One region of the Marinobacter sp. KM021 genome, then DNA from elsewhere that is predicted to be linked to it. Evidence: predicted binding sites of a transcription regulator. Region 1 holds the regulator's gene; each other region holds the start of a gene.
What was found. Region 1 encodes FliA, which starts transcription of late flagellar genes. Its sites were predicted from a motif close to CTAAAGTTTNNNNNNNNNNNGCCGNTAA; they were not measured.

Region 1 (5,690 bases):
GAACTTATCGGCCATGAAGAGGCCCAGAAGTGGCTGGACCAGTTGGAGAAAATGGCTCCGAAACTGGCGGAGGAGCTGGTGCCTACGACGATTTCCGTGAGCGTCCTGCTGCGGGTACTGCAGAACCTGCTCCGGGAAGAAGTGCCGGTCAGGGATATGCGCTCCATTGCCGAGGCCATTGTTAACGTGCACCCCAGAAGCCAGGACCCGAAACTGTTGACCACCCTGGCTCGCCAGGCGCTTCGCCGAATGATCGTTCAGAGCATCTGTGGCAACGATGCCGAGATTCCGGTGATCACTCTGGATCCCGATCTGGAACAGTTATTGCTTAAGTCTGTTCAGCAGAGTCAACAATCCGGCGGACAGGAAGATATTGGCCTGGTGCTTGAGCCCAACATGGTGGAAAAGCTGCAGCGGTCTCTTCAGGACAGTGTTCAGCGCCAGGAAATGCTGGGCAAGCCGGCGATTCTTCTGGTTTCCGGGCCCTTGCGGCCAGTGCTGGCAAAGTTTGCCAGTTATGGGGTAGAGCGTTTGCATGTGCTCTCGTACCAGGAAATTCCGGATAACAAACAGATCACGATAGTCGCCTCTGTTGGCCAGTAAGGCCGGCAGGGCAAGGCGAACACCCGATTCGGGCACGCCGGTGGAGGATGAAGCGTTATGAAAGTACAACGGTTTTTTGCAAAGACCATGGCCGAAGCCCTGAAACAGGTCAGTCATGAGATGGGGCCGGATGCCGTTATTTTGTCCAATCGCCGGGTGGACGGAGGCGTCGAAATTGTGACGGCCCTGGACTATGACGAAAATATGGCACGCCAGCGCCTTGGCGAGAAAGCGGCACAGGCCACCAACGGCTCGCGCCTGGCGGAGCTGCAGGCAGACCAGCATCGTCGGTTGGAAGAAGAGTTGAACCGATCGCGCAGTCGCATTCGCGAAGTGCGGGAGAAGCGGGCGGGTGTCGGCGCGGAATATGATCGTGCACTGGCTGATGATCGGCCGGCTGCCGACTGGTCAGGTGAGTTGGCTGGTGGATCGACCTCGGTGGGCAATGCGGGTGGCCGACCAGAGGCGGGCTACTCGGATGAGTTGGCGAGCATGAGAGCGGAAATCAACTCCCTGAGAGAGATGGTCAGCGGCCGTACCTCGGTACCCGAGAAGCCTGCAGTCGCGGCATCCAATGCGGTTCAGCAGAGGCTTGCAGAGCGGCTGCAGGAATTTGGCCTGGGCGCGGAGCTGGCAACCTCTCTGTCCCGTCAGCATCGCGCCGGCAGGTTGGAAGACGGTTGGAAGCAATCCCTGAAGATGCTGGCCACCGGCGTACGTACCGCTCGGGAACACTGGCTTGAGGCCGGCGGCGTCTATGCGCTGGTGGGGCCAACCGGGTCTGGGAAGACCACCACCATTGGCAAGCTGGCAGCCCAATATGTACTGGAGCACGGGCCGGATTCCCTGGCTTTGGTCACCACCGATCGCTACCGGGTGGCAGCCCATGAACAGCTGTTTGTGTTTGGCCGTATCCTCAATGTTCCGGTCCGGGTTGTGGACGAGAGTCATTCCCTGGATGACATTCTGGACGAATTGTCAGACCGGCACCTGGTTCTGATTGATACTGCCGGGCTGACCAGCTCGGATCGCGGTTATCAGGAACAGCTGGCGGAGTTGGCCCGGAGCGATCACAATATCCGTACCCATCTGGTCGTGTCTGCCACCAGCCAGCCGCGCATCATGAAATCCGTGTGGCATTGCTATAAGATGGCAAACCTTGCAGGCTGCGTGATGACCAAAATTGACGAAGCGCTGACACTGGGTGAGTCTTTGGGCTTTGTCATGGAAACCGGCCTGCCAGTGGCATGGTATACCGATGGCCAGAAGATTCCCGAAGACCTGCACCGGGCAGAGGCCATTCCTCTGGTGCGGTTGGGCGTAGAACGCCTGAAAACAATGCAGCACGGCCAGGCCGTTGCAGAAGGGGCCTGAGGCCCGGTGGTACAGCCGGTGCGCTGCCGTTTGTGCCCACACAAGAACGCAGTAAGAGACTGATAACAGTATGAGCAGACCACATCCGGTTCAGGTGATTGCGGTTACCGGCGGCAAGGGCGGTGTCGGCAAGAGTAATGTGTCCGTCAACCTCGGTATCGCGCTGGCCCAGAAAGGCCGGCGGGTGGTGTTGCTGGATGCAGACCTTGGCCTTGCCAATATCGACGTGCTGTTGGGCATTACCGCCAATCGCAATCTGCAGGATGTGCTCAGTGGCGAGTGCGACCTCAAGGACGTTCTGGTCAACGGCCCGGGTGGTATCAAGATTGTCCCCGCATCGTCCGGCACCCAGCGTATGACCCAGTTGAGCCCGATGGAACATGCAGGGCTGATCAACGCCTTCAGCGAGCTGGGTGACCAGATTGATGTGCTGATTGTTGACACAGCAGCCGGTATTTCCGAGTCGGTCGTCAGTTTCCTGCGGGCCTCCCAGGAATTGCTGCTGGTGGTGTGCGATGAGCCTACCTCCATTACCGATGCCTATGCCCTGATCAAACTGATGAATCGCGACTACGGCACCAACCGTTTCCGTATTCTGGCGAATCAGGTGCGAAATGAGCAGGAAGGCCGGCATCTGTATGAAAAACTGACCCGTGTCACCGAGCGTTTCCTTGATGTAGCACTACAATATGTAGGTATCGTGCCTTACGACGAAGCCGTCAAAAAAGCCGTTCAGCGGCAGCGGGCCGTTCTGGATGCCTATCCACGGGCTAAGGCGTCGCTGGCGATCCGTGCCCTGGCAGAGAAAGTGGACAGCTGGCCGCTGCCATCATCGCCAAGAGGGCATCTGGAGTTTTTCGTGGAGCGGCTCGTCGAAGTCTGATCTGAATCCAGTCCTATAAGAAAACCGGATACATGACATTGGCGAAAAACCTGGGAATCTACCATCAGGCTGGCGCAAAAGGCCCCTCTCAGCTGATTGAGGAGCATGCGCCGCTGGTCAAGAAAATCGCCCTTCATCTGATGGCCCGTTTGCCGGCCTCGGTTCAGCTTGAAGACCTCATGCAGGCCGGCATGATTGGCCTGCTGGAAGCTGCACAACGCTATTCCACCGGCAAGGGTGCCACCTTTGAAACCTACGCAGGCATTCGTATCCGCGGTGCCATGGTGGATGAAATCCGCAAGGGCGACTGGGTTCCCCGCTCCGTTCACCGCAATGCCCGCCGTATCGCGGCAGCCATCAAAACGGTTGAAGACCGCACCGGGCGCGAGGCCCAGGATGTCGATGTTGCCGAAGAGCTGGGCATTGACCTGTCGGAATATCATGCGTCCCTGGCAGACGCCAACAGTGGCCGACTTTTTAGCCTTGATGAGCTCAATGAATCCGGAGAGCTGCCGATAGAAGAAACAGAGGCCAGCGATAATCCCCTGGATGGCATTGCATCAAATGCATTCCAGAAAAGCCTGGCAGAGGCAATCGAAGAGCTTCCTGAGCGAGAAAAGCTGGTGTTGAGCCTCTACTACCAGGAAGAGCTCAACCTGAAGGAAATCGGCGCGGTGCTGGGCGTCAGCGAGAGCCGGGTCAGCCAGATTCATAGCCAGGCGGCCCTTCGTCTCAGGGGGCGGTTGTCCGATTGGCGGGAAGACGAGCCAGAATAAACCGGGCCGGCGCTGACCGCGCGGCGCGTAACTGTGTAGATTTTGGTAACCGGCGCTTTACAACGCGGCCAAACACCACACAATAAGCGGTTAAAGCAGCGGCCTGCTAGACTTTCAAAAGGCTTAATGAAATCCGGGTGTTACTGACTGGAGGTCCCATTGGACAAAAACATGAAAATTCTCATTGTGGATGACTTTTCCACAATGCGGCGAATCATCAAGAATCTGCTGCGCGATCTTGGCTTCACCAATACGGATGAAGCGGACGATGGCAACACTGCATTGCCCATGCTCAGGAGCGGCAAGTACGACTTCCTGGTGACCGACTGGAACATGCCTGGCATGTCGGGTTTTGATCTGCTCAAGGCGGTGCGGGCAGACGAGAACCTGAAGAACCTGCCGGTGCTGATGGTAACCGCGGAGGCCAAGCGTGACCAGATTGTGGCGGCGGCGCAGGCCGGCGTTAACGGGTACGTCGTCAAACCGTTTACCGCTGCCGTTCTCAAGGAAAAGATTGAGAAGATCTTCGAGCGAATCCAGTAACCAGAGGTCGGATGGCTGTCATGACTGACAAGAACGAGAACCATCAGGGCCTCGACCCGGAGGTAACCGAAAAGCTCCAGCAGCAAAGCTCCGAACTGGCCGAATGCATCAGTTCCGGCGATTACGCCCGTGCGATGTCGGTGATCAACGAGCTTAGTGAAGTTCGCGACCAGAGCCTCTATCGGGAAGTGGGGCGGTTGACCCGGAGCCTGCACGAGGCTATCCGAAATTTTCAGATAGACGCCCGCAGTGCCGAGCAGAAAGAAGCCTTGTCCAAGATGTCCGATGCCTCGGATCGGCTGGCCTACGTTGTCCAGATGACCAGCCAGGCGGCCAATCGCACCATGGACCTGGTCGAAGAAAGCATGCCGGTGGCGCATACCATGCGCGACGAAGCGACCGCCCTGCGAGACGAATGGCAGCGGTTGCGCCGTCGGGAAATGGAGCCGGCAGAATTCCGGGAGCTGTACGGCCGCATTGATCGCTTCTTTGCGGGCCTGGCCACAGATTCCGATACCCTGTACAGCAACCTGTCAGAAATCCTTCTGGCCCAGGACTTCCAGGATCTTACCGGGCAGGTTATCCAGAAAGTAACGGCTCTTGTGAAAGAAGTCGAAGAGAACCTGCTTGGCCTGGTGGTGATGGCCAGCCACGTGGACCAGCTCACCGGCACCGTGCACCAGATTGAAGAAAAAGAAGAATCGGCCGAAAAAGGGGTAGGGCCTCAGATCAAGGCTGAGGAGCGTGATGATGTAGTTTCGGGGCAGGACGACGTTGATGACCTGTTATCCAGTCTCGGTTTCTGAACGATTATAGAGGGTGACGCATGGCGTTTGATGCCGACGAAGAGATCCTGCAGGACTTCCTGGTTGAAGCCGGCGAGATTCTCGAAAAGCTGTCCGAGCAGCTGGTAGATCTTGAGCAGCATCCGGATGACAGCAACCTGCTCAACGCCATCTTCCGTGGTTTCCACACGGTCAAGGGCGGTGCCGGGTTCCTGCAGCTCGAAGCGCTGGTCAACTGCTGTCACTCTGCGGAAAATGTGTTCGATATCCTCCGCAACCACAAGCGCAAGGTCACCTCCGAATTGATGGACGTGGTGCTGGAAGCTCTGGACCACGTCAACGCCATGTTTGATCAGGTTCGTAACCGTGAAGAGCCGACTCCGGCTCCGGACGAATTGATCGCTGCGCTGGATGAACTTGCCAAGCCGGAAGGCGACACGGCAGCGCCGGCACCGGCAACGCCAGAACCCGAACCTGCCGCCGGTGCGGGCAATGATTCCGGCGATATTACCGACGAAGAGTTTGAGCAACTGCTGGATGCCCTGGCCGATGAAAAAGGTGCAGAGCAACAGCCGGCGGCCGCACCGGAAAACACCTCCGCCAACGACGCCGGGTCAGACGGCGACGAGATCACCGACGACGAATTTGAAGCCCTGCTGGACCAGTTGCATGGTAAAGGCCAGTTTGCTGGCCCCCCGGTTGTTGAAAACGACACCCCGCCGGAGC
Region 2 (5,690 bases), 1.2 Mb from region 1:
CGTTGTTGTTCTCCCGAAGTTTCAGCTCCAGGGCTTTCCAGCCGGGGGTGAGTATCGCCGTCTCGGTGGCCCGGAATCTGTGTTCCTGAACCTGCACCGTCAGTTTTCCCTCACGGTGAACTGCATCCTGGGCGAACTGCATCAGATAGTAGCGGCTGATCAGGTTATAGATCTTTTCCTCGGCGGCCGTCAGCTTGCCATTCGGGGTAGGGCGGACGGTCGGAATGATCGCGTGGTGGGCGTCCACCTGTTTGTCGTTCCAGGCCACGGAGCGCCGGTTACTGTCCAGTTGCCCGGTAAGCGCTTCCAGCTCGCCGGATACCCGACCAATGGCGCGAATCACCTGCTCCCGTTGATGAAAATGTTCCTCGGGCAGGTAACGGTTGTCGGACCGGGGGTAGGTGATCAACTGGTGCCGTTCATACAGATTCTGGGCGGTGTCCAGCACGTCTTTGGCTCCCATCCCGAACAGTCGCCCAGCTTCTATCTGCAGTGCCGACAGGGACAGCGGCAGGGGCGGTGGTTCGGGCCGGTCCCGGAAGCGGGACTCTGCGATGGTGCCGGGCCGACCGTTCACGGCATGGGCAATTTGCTCAGCTACCTCTCGGCTGAGCAGGCGCTTCTCCTCGTCCAGGCGGTCCTCATAGGCTTCATCCGGCAGCCAGCGGGCGGTAAACGGGCGTTGGTCCGCGTCCTCTTCGGAGGCTTGGAATTGGCCTTCAATGCGGTACCAGGGCTTGGGCTCGAAGTTCTTGATGGTGTTATCGCGTTCCACAACCAGGCCAAGCACCGGTGTTTGTACTCGGCCAACCGAGTAAACGCCGTCCTGACCCTGTTGCTGGTAGCTCAGGGTGTAGAACCGGGTGAGGTTGATACCATACAACCAGTCGGCCCTTTGTCGGGCCAGGGCAGAATGGGATAGCCGGCGGAATTCCTTGTTGTCTCTCGGTGCCTGAATGGAGCGCGCAACGGCGCTGGGAGTCAGGTCGTTAATCAGTACCCGCTTGACCGGAACGGTGGTGCCAACGTAACGCAGCACTTCGTCGACGAGGAGCTGGCCTTCTCGGTCGGGGTCGCCGGCGTGGGTGATCATGTCGGCCTGTCGAATCAGGGATTCGAGCACCTTGAGTTGCTGTTTTACGCTGTCTTTGGGGATAAGCTGCCATTGTTCCGGGAACATGGGCAGGTCTTCCTGGCGCCACTTTTTCCATGCCGGGTTGTAGCGCGCGGGCTCGGCCGGCTCCAGCAGGTGGCCTATGCACCAGCTGACAGTGGCCGCTTGCGGGCCTTGACCGCATCGAATCCAACCCTGGCCTTTCTGGTGCGGGCCGGGGAGGGCGGCGGCGATGGCTCTGGCCAGGCTGGGTTTTTCGGCGATGTACAGATGCATGGTGTTGGCGGTTCGCTGAGTGGCATCGGAATGTGTCTGTTTGGGGCTTTTGTGTCAAGGGCTTCGGGCTTATCGTTTGTTGTGTAGTAGACTGGTTGTGTTGGGGGAGGCGGCTGTGGTGACTTAAACGGACGGTTGTGGAGTAGTTATGAAAGTTCAGAACGCAATTGAAGCAAAACTTAAAGACGGGTTTGCCGCGCAGCTGCTGGCTGTGGAGAACGAGAGCCATATGCATTCGGTGCCGCCGAATTCGGAAACCCATTTCAAGGTGACGCTGGTGTCGCCGGAATTTGCCGGTCAGATGAAGGTTAAGCGGCATCAGGCCATTTATAAAGTGTTGGCGGATGAGCTGGCGGGGCCTGTGCATGCTTTGGCGTTGCATTTGTATACGCCGGAGGAGTGGGCGGCCAGTGGTCAGGCGGCGCCGGATTCGCCCGGTTGTATGGGTGGGTCTAAGGGCGATGACGCCATGGCTGCAAAATTGGGACAGGGAGTGAATTCATGAGTCAGTTTTTCCAGATCCATCCTGAGAATCCGCAGAAGCGGTTGATCAACCAGGCGGTTGATATTCTTCGTAGGGGTGGGGTGATTGTGTATCCCACGGATTCCGGGTATGCGCTGGGTTGTCACCTGGGTGACAAGCAGGCGGCGGATCGTATCAAGCGTATCCGGAAGCTGGATGACAAGCATAACTTTACGCTGGTGTGCCGGGATTTGTCGGATATTGGTGTGTACGCCAAGGTGGATAACACTCAGTACCGTTTGCTGAAGACGTTCACACCGGGGCCGTATACGTTCATTCTGCCAGCCACAAGTGAGGTGCCGCGCCGGTTGTTGCATCCCAAGCGTCGGTCTATTGGTGTGCGGGTGCCGGATAACGAGATTGTTCGGGAGCTGCTGGGCGAGTTGGGCGAGCCGATCATGAGCAGTACCCTGATTCTGCCCGATGAAACTGAGCCGATGACCGATCCCTATGAAATCCGGGATGTTCTGGAACACGAGCTGGATTTGATCATTGATGGCGGGTTCTGTGGGATGGAAGCGACTACAGTGGTGAACTTTCTTGGGGATGCGCCCGAGGTCACCCGGGTTGGTAAGGGCGATCCCGCCCCGTTTCAGGTTTAACGGTCAAAGACCAATGCCACCCGGGTATCAGGCCCGGGTGTTCAGGTTGAAGGCGTAGCGTTGTACGCTGTTACCGAAGTCGGGTTGGCCGCTGTTGGCGTTGCGTTTCAGGCTGTCGTAACGGTGGATGACATCCTGTAATCCGTTGAACTGCTGGTTGTCGCTGAGCAGTGAATCCAGCAGGGAGTTGTTCACGCCGTAGGCCTGATTGAGCTTCAGGGCGTTATCCATAAAGTGCAGTGTCGGTTCGCTGACGCTCAGCCGACTGAAGGCTTCCCGGAAGCCCCGGTTGTTGTTCAGGTCCATTTCAATTCTTTCGCGAAGCTCCTCGGGCAGCTTCCCCTCAACTACCGCATTGCCGTTCTCACCTTTTCCCACGCTCAGGGCCGTTGCCGGGTGCAGGTTGTACTCGGCAAGTTTGTGCCGGAGGGTTTCACGAACAAAGGAAAGATCCTGTGCAACGGTCTGTTTGTACTGGCCGAGTGGGAGCTTGCGAGCTTTCAGGCTGCCGGGGTCCAGCTCTGACTGCCCGGACGGGGTAAAGCGGTCATCACCCGGGCTACCGGCGGCTTCGGGTTGCTTCGTGGCAGCGGGTTTCTCACCATCAGGGTTGGCTGCCGGTGCCTGGCGGCTGTCCATGGCTTGCTGAAAGCGTGTGCTGGCTTGTATCAGGGATGTCAGCAAAGACATGGTGTATTTCCTCCTCGGCGGTAAATAACTGCCGGAAATCCGTTTATGGGTTGTGTTTGTGAGTAATAAGCAGGTTTTGGGCCAGGTTGTTCTTGAGGTTCGGCAGTCTGTACTTGCGCGGAAATGTAAAACTTTGCAACGAGTGTCATAGGGATCGCATCGGGCTGATCTGGGTCATATAAAAATTGACGTATGTCTATAAAGTTATGCCCGAAACTGCCGTCATAACAGATGGTTGTTCAGTTGATCTTCCGCTGCCGGGGTACCATGAAAAAACAACACTCGATCCGTTTTCTGCTGCTTGCGGCCCTGGCCGTTGCGTTTTCCATCATTTTGGCGTTTACGGTTGTCTACAGCGCCCATTCGCAGCGCGCGCACCTTGAGGAATACAGCCACAAGTATGTGGATGGGCTGGCAAAATCCTACTTTGACGGACTCAACACCATGATGGTCACCGGTACCATCAACAACCGGCAGGTACTGCGTGATCGGGCGAAGGCTTCCGAGGATGTTCTGGATATTCGGGTGGTGCGCAGCGATCAACTGAATGCGATGTACGGCGCCGGCAATGCGGAGGAGAGACGTCGCGAACCTGAAGATCTTCGAGCATTGCGTGGCGAGCGGGTGGAGCTCTACTCGGCAAATGACCAGGGCCGGGTTTATACCCTGATTGAGCCGGTTATTGCCGAGGCAGACTATCAGGGGGTGAATTGCCTCGGCTGCCACCAGGCCCAGGAAGGGGAGATTCTCGGTGCCATCCGGGTGGACTATTCCCTGGCCCAGAGCGACGCCCGCCTGCAGCAGCAGTTGCTGGTGGGTGGTGGTGTTCAGGTGGTCATTTTCGTTGTGATTTTCTTCCTGACCGCGCTGGTCCTGGGGCGGCTGGTGTTTTCCCGGTTGCGCAGGCTCCATGACCGGATGGATGAAATATCCCGGAATTCGGATCTATCCATTGAGCTGGACGTTACCCGCAACGATGAAATCGGTTCACTGTCCCGCGCCTTTAACCGAATGGTGGCGAAGATTCGGGAGAGCATGCATACGGTGATGGACAACGCTGCCCAGGTTGAATCAGCGGCACGGACCATTGCCGGCAAGGCGGAAACCACGGAACGTGAAGTGCTTGCTCAACGTGACAACACCGACCAGGTGGCCAGTGCCACTACAGAGATGGCGGCATCCGCAGTTCAGGTGCGGGAGAACGCGGTGAATACCGCTCGCAAATCCGCAGACACAGCGAAGGCGGCGGAGACCGGTGAGCAGTTGGCCCACAACGCCGTGAAGGGTATTGAGACACTTAACACCGAGGTGCAGAGCGGTGCCCAGCGAATCGAACAGCTGGATCAGCGCACCACCGAGATGGCCACCCGTCTGGAGCTGATTTCCGAGATTGCAGACCAGACCAACCTGCTGGCACTGAACGCCGCCATTGAAGCCGCCCGTGCCGGTGAGCAGGGCCGTGGATTTGCCGTAGTGGCTGATGAAGTGCGCGCGCTGGCGTCCCGCACCCAGGCGTCCACGGAGGAGATTCGCCACACCATAGATGGCCTGAAGAAAGAGGTGGTGGATTGCGTGGGCACCATGCGCCATGCCTCTGAACTGGCGCAGCATCAGGTGGAGTCGATTCTGAAAGTGGAAACGGAATTGCAGACCATTGCGGCGGCGGTGCGCGAGATCACTGGCCTGAACGAAGAAATGGAAAGCGCGGCCAACGAACAGAGCGATGTGTCGGAATCCATCAATCACAACGTGATCGAAATCAGCCGTTCGGCGGAGCAAACCTCCAGCGACGCCCAGGAAACCGCCCGCATTGCCGGTGACCTCCTGGCTATGGCCGAAACTCTGCGTAAGACCATCGAGCAGTTCCGGTTGTCACAACACTGATTCCGGCCGCTGGCACCGGGGCGCTCAGCCCCGGTGATCCGACACGAAAGGGTTGGTAGCCCGTTCCTGGCCGAAAGTGGACATAGGGCCGTGGCCGCAGATGAAGTTCACATCATCCCCCAGGGGGAACAGTTTTTCCCGGATGGAATGAATCAGAGTGTTGTAGTCGCCTTTCGGGAAATCCGTTCGGCCGATAGAGCCATTGAACAGCACGTCACCCACCTGGGCCAGCTTTGATCCACGATGGAAAAACACTACATGGCCCGGCGTGTGGCCCGGAGTGTGCAACACCTCCAGGGTTTCATTGCCAACGGTCACCGTATCCCCGTCCTCCAGCCAGCGGTTGGGCGTGAACACCTCCGGCGCCGGAAACCCGAACATCTGCGCCTGCATGGCCAGGCCCTGGATCCAGAAGTTATCTTCCTTATGGGGGCCTTCGATGGGCAGCCCTTCCGACTTTGCCAGCTCGGCGGTGCCGCCGGCGTGGTCAATGTGGGCGTGGGTGAGCAGAATTTTCTCCAGGGTAACGCCTTCGGCTTTCGCTGCTGCCCGAATGCGATCCAGATCCCCGCCCGGGTCTACGACCGCTGCTTTATGGGTT
Region 3 (5,690 bases), 1.4 Mb from region 1:
GAACATCGGGAACACGTAGTCGCGCACAAATTCTTCGCGCAGGTCCTCAATGTAGATTTCCTTAACGCCCAACGCTTCCGCCTTGGCGCGCGCCGGCTCAACTTCCTCGCCCTGGCCGATGTCGGCGGTGAAGGTCACCACCTCACAGTTATAGGTGTCCTGTAACCACCGAACGATCACGGAAGTATCCAGGCCACCGGAATAAGCCAGCACCACCTTTTTGATATCAGACATGCCCTTGCTCCAGACTGAACAGAATGGATGTATTGAAAAGAAGGTGCGTATTGTACGGGAGTGCGGGGGGAATGGCTATTGGGCGGAAGAAGTCTGGAAAATGCGCTGTAACTCGCCGTTGTCACGCATGTGTTGCAGTGCTTCTTTGAAAAGACGAGCGTGTTCCGGGTTGCCGCTGTCTGGTGACATATACAGCCGGGCCTTTTGGCCCTTTACATGCTCCTGCAGACGGAACTCTTCTGCGGGAAAGCCGTAAGCGTCAATCGTCATCGCGATGTTGTGATCGCTGGCAAGCACCGCTGAAATACGCCCCAGCATCAGCATTTCAATGGCTTGCCGAATGTTATAAACCGGCACTTTCATCACAGCCTCATCCGCTTTGAACGACTCACCAAGATAGGTACCCCGCACATAGCCGACACGCTTGCCGGCCAGGCCATCCAGGGTCAGGGGGAAATCGGTGTCACGCATCGCCATCAGCATCAGATTGATCTGAAGTACGGTATCGACGGGAATGGTGTTCTCGTCCAGGTCTGGACTTTGAAACAGAAAAGCAAATTCTGCCCGTCCCGTGTGCAGGTCAAGTATGACGCGCCGCAAAGGAAGCAACTGCGCACTTACGTGAACACCCGAGAGTTCTGATAAACGGTCCATCAGCGTAATCAGACTGCCTTGCAGTTCACCCTGATTATCCTGAAAGCCCCAGGGCCAGACATCAGGAATCGCAAACATCGCCGGCGAGTTGGCAGGAAGGCCTTCGTTTGAGCCGACGACTTGATCACTCGCGCTAACCGGGGCAGCTGCAAGCAGAAAGGCCACCAACAGCCCGCGAAAAAACGCCATGTGCTCGACCAACGCTAATTCAAACCGCCTGCTGCTGGTTCACCACCTCGTCGCGAATGCCATCCCAGCCGTCTTTCACGGAACGCAGCAGGGTCAGCACTTCATCCAGCTTGGCAACGTCATTCTTGGCACTGGCTTCCAGCAAAGTGCGCTCCATATAGTCGTATAGAGCCTCCAGCCGGGTGGCCAGTTCACCGCCTTTTTCGAAATCCAGGAACGCCCGCAGGCCACCGATAATCTCAATGGCTTTATTGAGTAACTGAGCCTTAGCTGCGTAATCCTTGGCCTGAATTTTTGACTTGGCCATGTTAATCCGCTCGATCGCCCCGTTATACAGCAGCTGAATCAACTTGTGCGGGTCTGCATCGGTGATGCTGGTTTGGGTATTAACGCGCTGATACGCCTGTAAACCGTTCATATATAACCTCGTTTCACCGTTGTCCGGTATGCCATGGTTGGCTGGCCAACCATCAGTATAGCTGACTTAATCGTTTTGCCTGTTCGGCGCCAGGGCCGCCAACTGCTGGCTCACGTAATCTCGTGTGCTGTTAAGCTGGGAGATCAGGGAATCGGCGGCGCTGAATTGCTTCACCAGGCGTTCCTGATAGCTTTCAATCCGCAAGTCCAGCTTGATCCGGTCTTCCTGGATGCGCTCCAGGTCCCGGTTCAGGGCATCGGTTCGGGAGCTCAACGCACCGTCTGCACCCAGAATGCTGGTAATGGCATCTACCGCGCGTTCACTCACGCCCTCGATGAACTTCACCGAGCCACGGTTGCCTACGTCACCACCGGTAATGCGCACCTGCAGGCCAGCGGCATCGCCACCGGCACTGTTTGCCAGGAACAGCACCTGGCCGTCGCCCTGGGCAGTCTGGCCGTTAATGGTGCCTTGGACATCCTGGCCGGCGGTGCCGGTGGCGGTGTTAAGCCCTGTAACGTTGCTCAGCCCGGTCAGGCTTACGTTAGAATCGCTACCAAAGCGGTTAGAGGTAAACGTCAACCCCTCTGTGGCATCATAAGCCACCTGAACCGAACGGCCTGCCGCGTTCAATGCCGAGTTCTCGCGCAAGGCTGCCTGAATGGCAGCGGCAAAATCTTCACCGGAATAGTTATCTGCAGCAATCGAAACAGTCGCTGTGGTTTCACCATCTACCCGGAAAGTGAAACTGTTGTCAGCGCCAACATTAACGGTATCGGCGCTCGCGTAATTCAAACTGCCCCGAGTCGCCATCTGGGTAACATTAATACTGTAATCACCCGGGCGAGTATTAGAGCCGCTACGAACAAACTCCACCTGGGAATCGCTAGTTCTGCCCTGCTCTGCAAACAGAGCGGTTACATCATCCGGGTTTTCCCGAAGCTGCTGCTGAAACTTCTGACTATCAAACTGCAGCTCACCAGTACGAAAATCGGTGCTGATACCCACATCTGCCAGGCTCCGCACACTGGCGTTTTCCAGCCCGGGAATAATATCTGTTAAAACCCGCTTCAACTGGTTCTGAATGTTCCGAACCGTGGAATCCCCGGTCAGAATACTGCCCCGGCCGGTTTCGCTATCGAACGAAGACAGCTCACGAATAGTACCCTGCAGCTCGTTGAACTTGTCTACGAACGCCTGAACACGCTCGGCAACCGCCGCCGTGTCCTGCTTCACTTTGATAGTGGACTTACCCTCACCAGTAATGTTGAAGGTCAGTCCATCCACCACGTTTTCAATGGTGTTGGTGGCCCGGCGAATTTCCACGCCGTTGATTTCCATCACCGCATCGCTCGCCGCAATGGTTTGGCGCATGCCATCCACGTTATCGGGATCTGCTGTGTCAAAAGCAAACCGGCTCAAACCCGGAGCGGCACCATCTTCAGTAACGGAAATATTCACGGCATTGGCTTCACCGGTCTCATCCGCAGACAACACCAGCTGGAAACCGTTGCCGGTATCAATCACACCGGCAGAGACGCCCGCATTGGCCTCGTTGATGGCATTCGCCAGGCCTTGCAGGGTGTCGTTGGAAGAATCGATGGTGATGTTGGTGGTCTTGTCACCCACCTGAAGCGTCATGGTGCCACGGCCAACGCTGGTGGCATCCCGGTCGGCGAACACATCCCGGCTGGCCAGGGCCTGGGACTGCGCCAGACTTTTCACATCGAGGCTGTAAGAGCCGCGGCTGGCCTTGCTGGCATCCACCGACACATCAATATTGCTACCCGAGGAAGTGGCCGAAAACGACTTCATCGCATCCGCAGAACCGAGCTGTCGCATAGGCAGGCGCAGCTCCGTTACGGCGCTCCGCAACATGCCATAGGCAGAAATAAGCGCTTCTGTACGCTCTGTTTTCTGATCCAGCCGAACTTCCGTGGGCCTGCGCTCCGCAGCCACCAACTGGTCGACAAGATCCGACGTCAAAACGCCGGAGCCGATACCTAATGATGAAATACTGGCCATAACCGTGCCTCCTCAGGGGGGCGATTCTCTGTACTGATCAGTTTATCGGCAGCAGGCGGCAAAACTTTGCCTTTTTTCGGAAAATTCCTATGCCGATTTGTAACAGTGCGTAAACGCAGAACACCGCCGGCTCTTCTCAGAGGCGGCGGTGCTGAAATACCGTCGTTTTCACCCGCGCAAAAGCGGCAAGCTTTTACACCTTGATGTTAAACAACGTCAGCGGTTCGTCCTGCTGCAATTTTTCTGCCAACCTCATTGCCACTTCGTCCGGGATCTGGCGGATCACTTCCTGGGTTTGCTGATCAACCACCCTTACGATGGTCTGGCCCATTTCGTTATCCACTTCAAACTGAAGATCCCGCTGCACGGTTTGAACAAAGTCGTTCAACTGGCTAACCGCCTCATTCAGCTCCTTGCGCTGCTCTTCATTACGGGCCTGCAGCTTTTCAGCCTGCGAAGCCTGTTGAGCAACCTGAGGAGCCTGCACCTGGCGGGTACCGGCAGCCGAAGCAGCAAGGTCAGGGGCGTTCCGGCCCTCGGCCTGAGATGACGACAGTGCCTTGGCCGGAGCCTGGGCGCCAGAGCGCACCAGTTTCAGGTCCGGGCTGTTCAGGTTAACGTCATTCATAGCTGTACCTCGCTATCCTTCAACGGCGGAAGGCCGGAACCCGAGGGTTCCGGCCGTTACCGCTATGCCCCTTACTGCAGGAGGGACAGAACCTGCTGCGGACGGGCGTTCGCCTGAGCCAGGACGGAGATACCGGCCTGCTGCAGTACCTGGGATTTAGCCAGGTTGGCAGTTTCTGCCGCGAAGTCAGCGTCCAGGATACGGCTGTTGGATGCGCTGAGGTTCTCGACCGAGGTGCTCAGGTTGGCGATGGTGGACTCGAAGCGGTTTTGAACCGCACCGAGCTCGCTTCGGAAACTGTTCACGGTCTGTAACGCTGAGTCGATCCTTTTGATGGCATCGTTGGCATTGGCAACATCTGTAACACTCAAGCTAGAGAGGTTACCAGTGGCTGCTGCAATCTGGCCATCATCGAAACCCGCTACAGTTGGATCGTCACCGCCGATAGTAATATCTTCGAGCGCCTCGATCGTCACTTGTCCGCGGAGTACAGCACCTGCGGCAGTACCGATTGTCAATGCGAGCCCGGACGTGCTTCCAGTCGCCGTAGCTGCAGCAGTTCCAACAGCCGTTGTCTCAGCCGTGATGGTAATGTTCTTGCCATCCGCATTAGTCAGAATAACGCCAGTGGAGTTGCTACTCGCAGTCAATCCCTCAATACCCTGCGCATTGATCGCGGCAGCGAGGTCTGCACTATCCAGCGAATTGGTGGAGCCGGCCGCAATGGTCTCAGTCACGGTGACAGCAGAGGCTGTGCCCACGCTGATCGACAATGAGTAGACAGTGTCGTTACCAGAAGTGGCCGCAGCTCCATCAATCGCGGCAAACGTCACATCCTGTACATTGGTTGCCGAAACAGAGGTGAGACCCTGAACATTGGCATCTGTTATTGCCTGAGCCTTATCTTCCGCCGAATCCGATGATGAGGCACCAATTGTAACAAAGTCTCCATCCCCCACCTTAATCTGCAAATCTCCAGCGGCGAGCGCAGCATCACTCACGTCAGCAGTACCAGTCATCGTGGCGAGAGACCCAATCTGCTGGAGACGAGTGCCCTGAGTAAAGTCAACACCAATAACTTCTCCGGCGTTAGCGCCGACTTGGAAGTCCTGCTGACCAAAGGAGCCGTCAAGCACTTTCAAACCGTTGAACGCGGTCTGCGTTGAAATACGCTCGACTTCAGCCAGACGCTGCTGCACCTCGTCGTTAAGTGCAGCTCGATCAGAAGAGCTGTTGGTAGCGTTGGCCGACTGAACTGCGAGCTCGCGAATCCGCTGGAGGTTGTTAGTGATCTCATTAAGAGCACCTTCAGCAGTCTGCGCCAAAGAGATCCCGTCATTGGCGTTTCGGGTGGCAACGTTCAAGCCAGAAATCTGGGACTGAAACCGCGTCGAAATCGCCAGACCCGCAGCGTCATCCTTCGCGGAGTTAATACGAAGACCTGAGGACAGACGCTGCAATGCTTGGTCGTTCATCCCCTGAGACTTACTCAGTTGGTTCTGTGCGTTTAGTGACGCTACATTGGTGTTGATACCGAGAGCC

Region 2: a site for FliA is predicted at 3,404-3,431, ahead of RVM24_RS08490 (methyl-accepting chemotaxis protein). Genes of this name have one in related genera too.
Region 3: a site for FliA is predicted at 3,563-3,590, ahead of fliD (flagellar filament capping protein FliD). Genes of this name have one in related genera too.

What each region holds. Positions count from the first base shown of each region.
Region 1 is NZ_CP136129.1:649,750-655,439, forward strand. It holds gene flhA (flagellar biosynthesis protein FlhA) at 1-603, shown strand, start outside; gene flhF (flagellar biosynthesis protein FlhF) at 661-1,977, shown strand; gene RVM24_RS03100 (MinD/ParA family protein) at 2,048-2,860, shown strand; gene RVM24_RS03105 (RNA polymerase sigma factor FliA) at 2,893-3,636, shown strand; gene cheY (chemotaxis response regulator CheY) at 3,796-4,179, shown strand; gene RVM24_RS03115 (protein phosphatase CheZ) at 4,200-4,985, shown strand; gene RVM24_RS03120 (chemotaxis protein CheA) at 5,006-5,690, shown strand, end outside.
Region 2 is NZ_CP136129.1:1,802,939-1,808,628, reverse strand. It holds gene RVM24_RS08510 (DNA topoisomerase III) at 1-1,390, opposite strand, end outside; gene RVM24_RS08505 (BolA family protein) at 1,539-1,895, shown strand; gene RVM24_RS08500 (L-threonylcarbamoyladenylate synthase) at 1,892-2,515, shown strand; gene RVM24_RS08495 (hypothetical protein) at 2,543-3,205, opposite strand; gene RVM24_RS08490 (methyl-accepting chemotaxis protein) at 3,473-5,089, shown strand; gene RVM24_RS08485 (MBL fold metallo-hydrolase) at 5,114-5,690, opposite strand, start outside.
Region 3 is NZ_CP136129.1:2,010,157-2,015,846, forward strand. It holds gene RVM24_RS09470 (argininosuccinate synthase) at 1-234, opposite strand, end outside; gene RVM24_RS09475 (substrate-binding periplasmic protein) at 310-1,077, opposite strand; gene fliS (flagellar export chaperone FliS) at 1,097-1,495, opposite strand; gene fliD (flagellar filament capping protein FliD) at 1,562-3,520, opposite strand; gene RVM24_RS09490 (flagellar protein FlaG) at 3,714-4,148, opposite strand; gene RVM24_RS09495 (flagellin) at 4,220-5,690, opposite strand, start outside.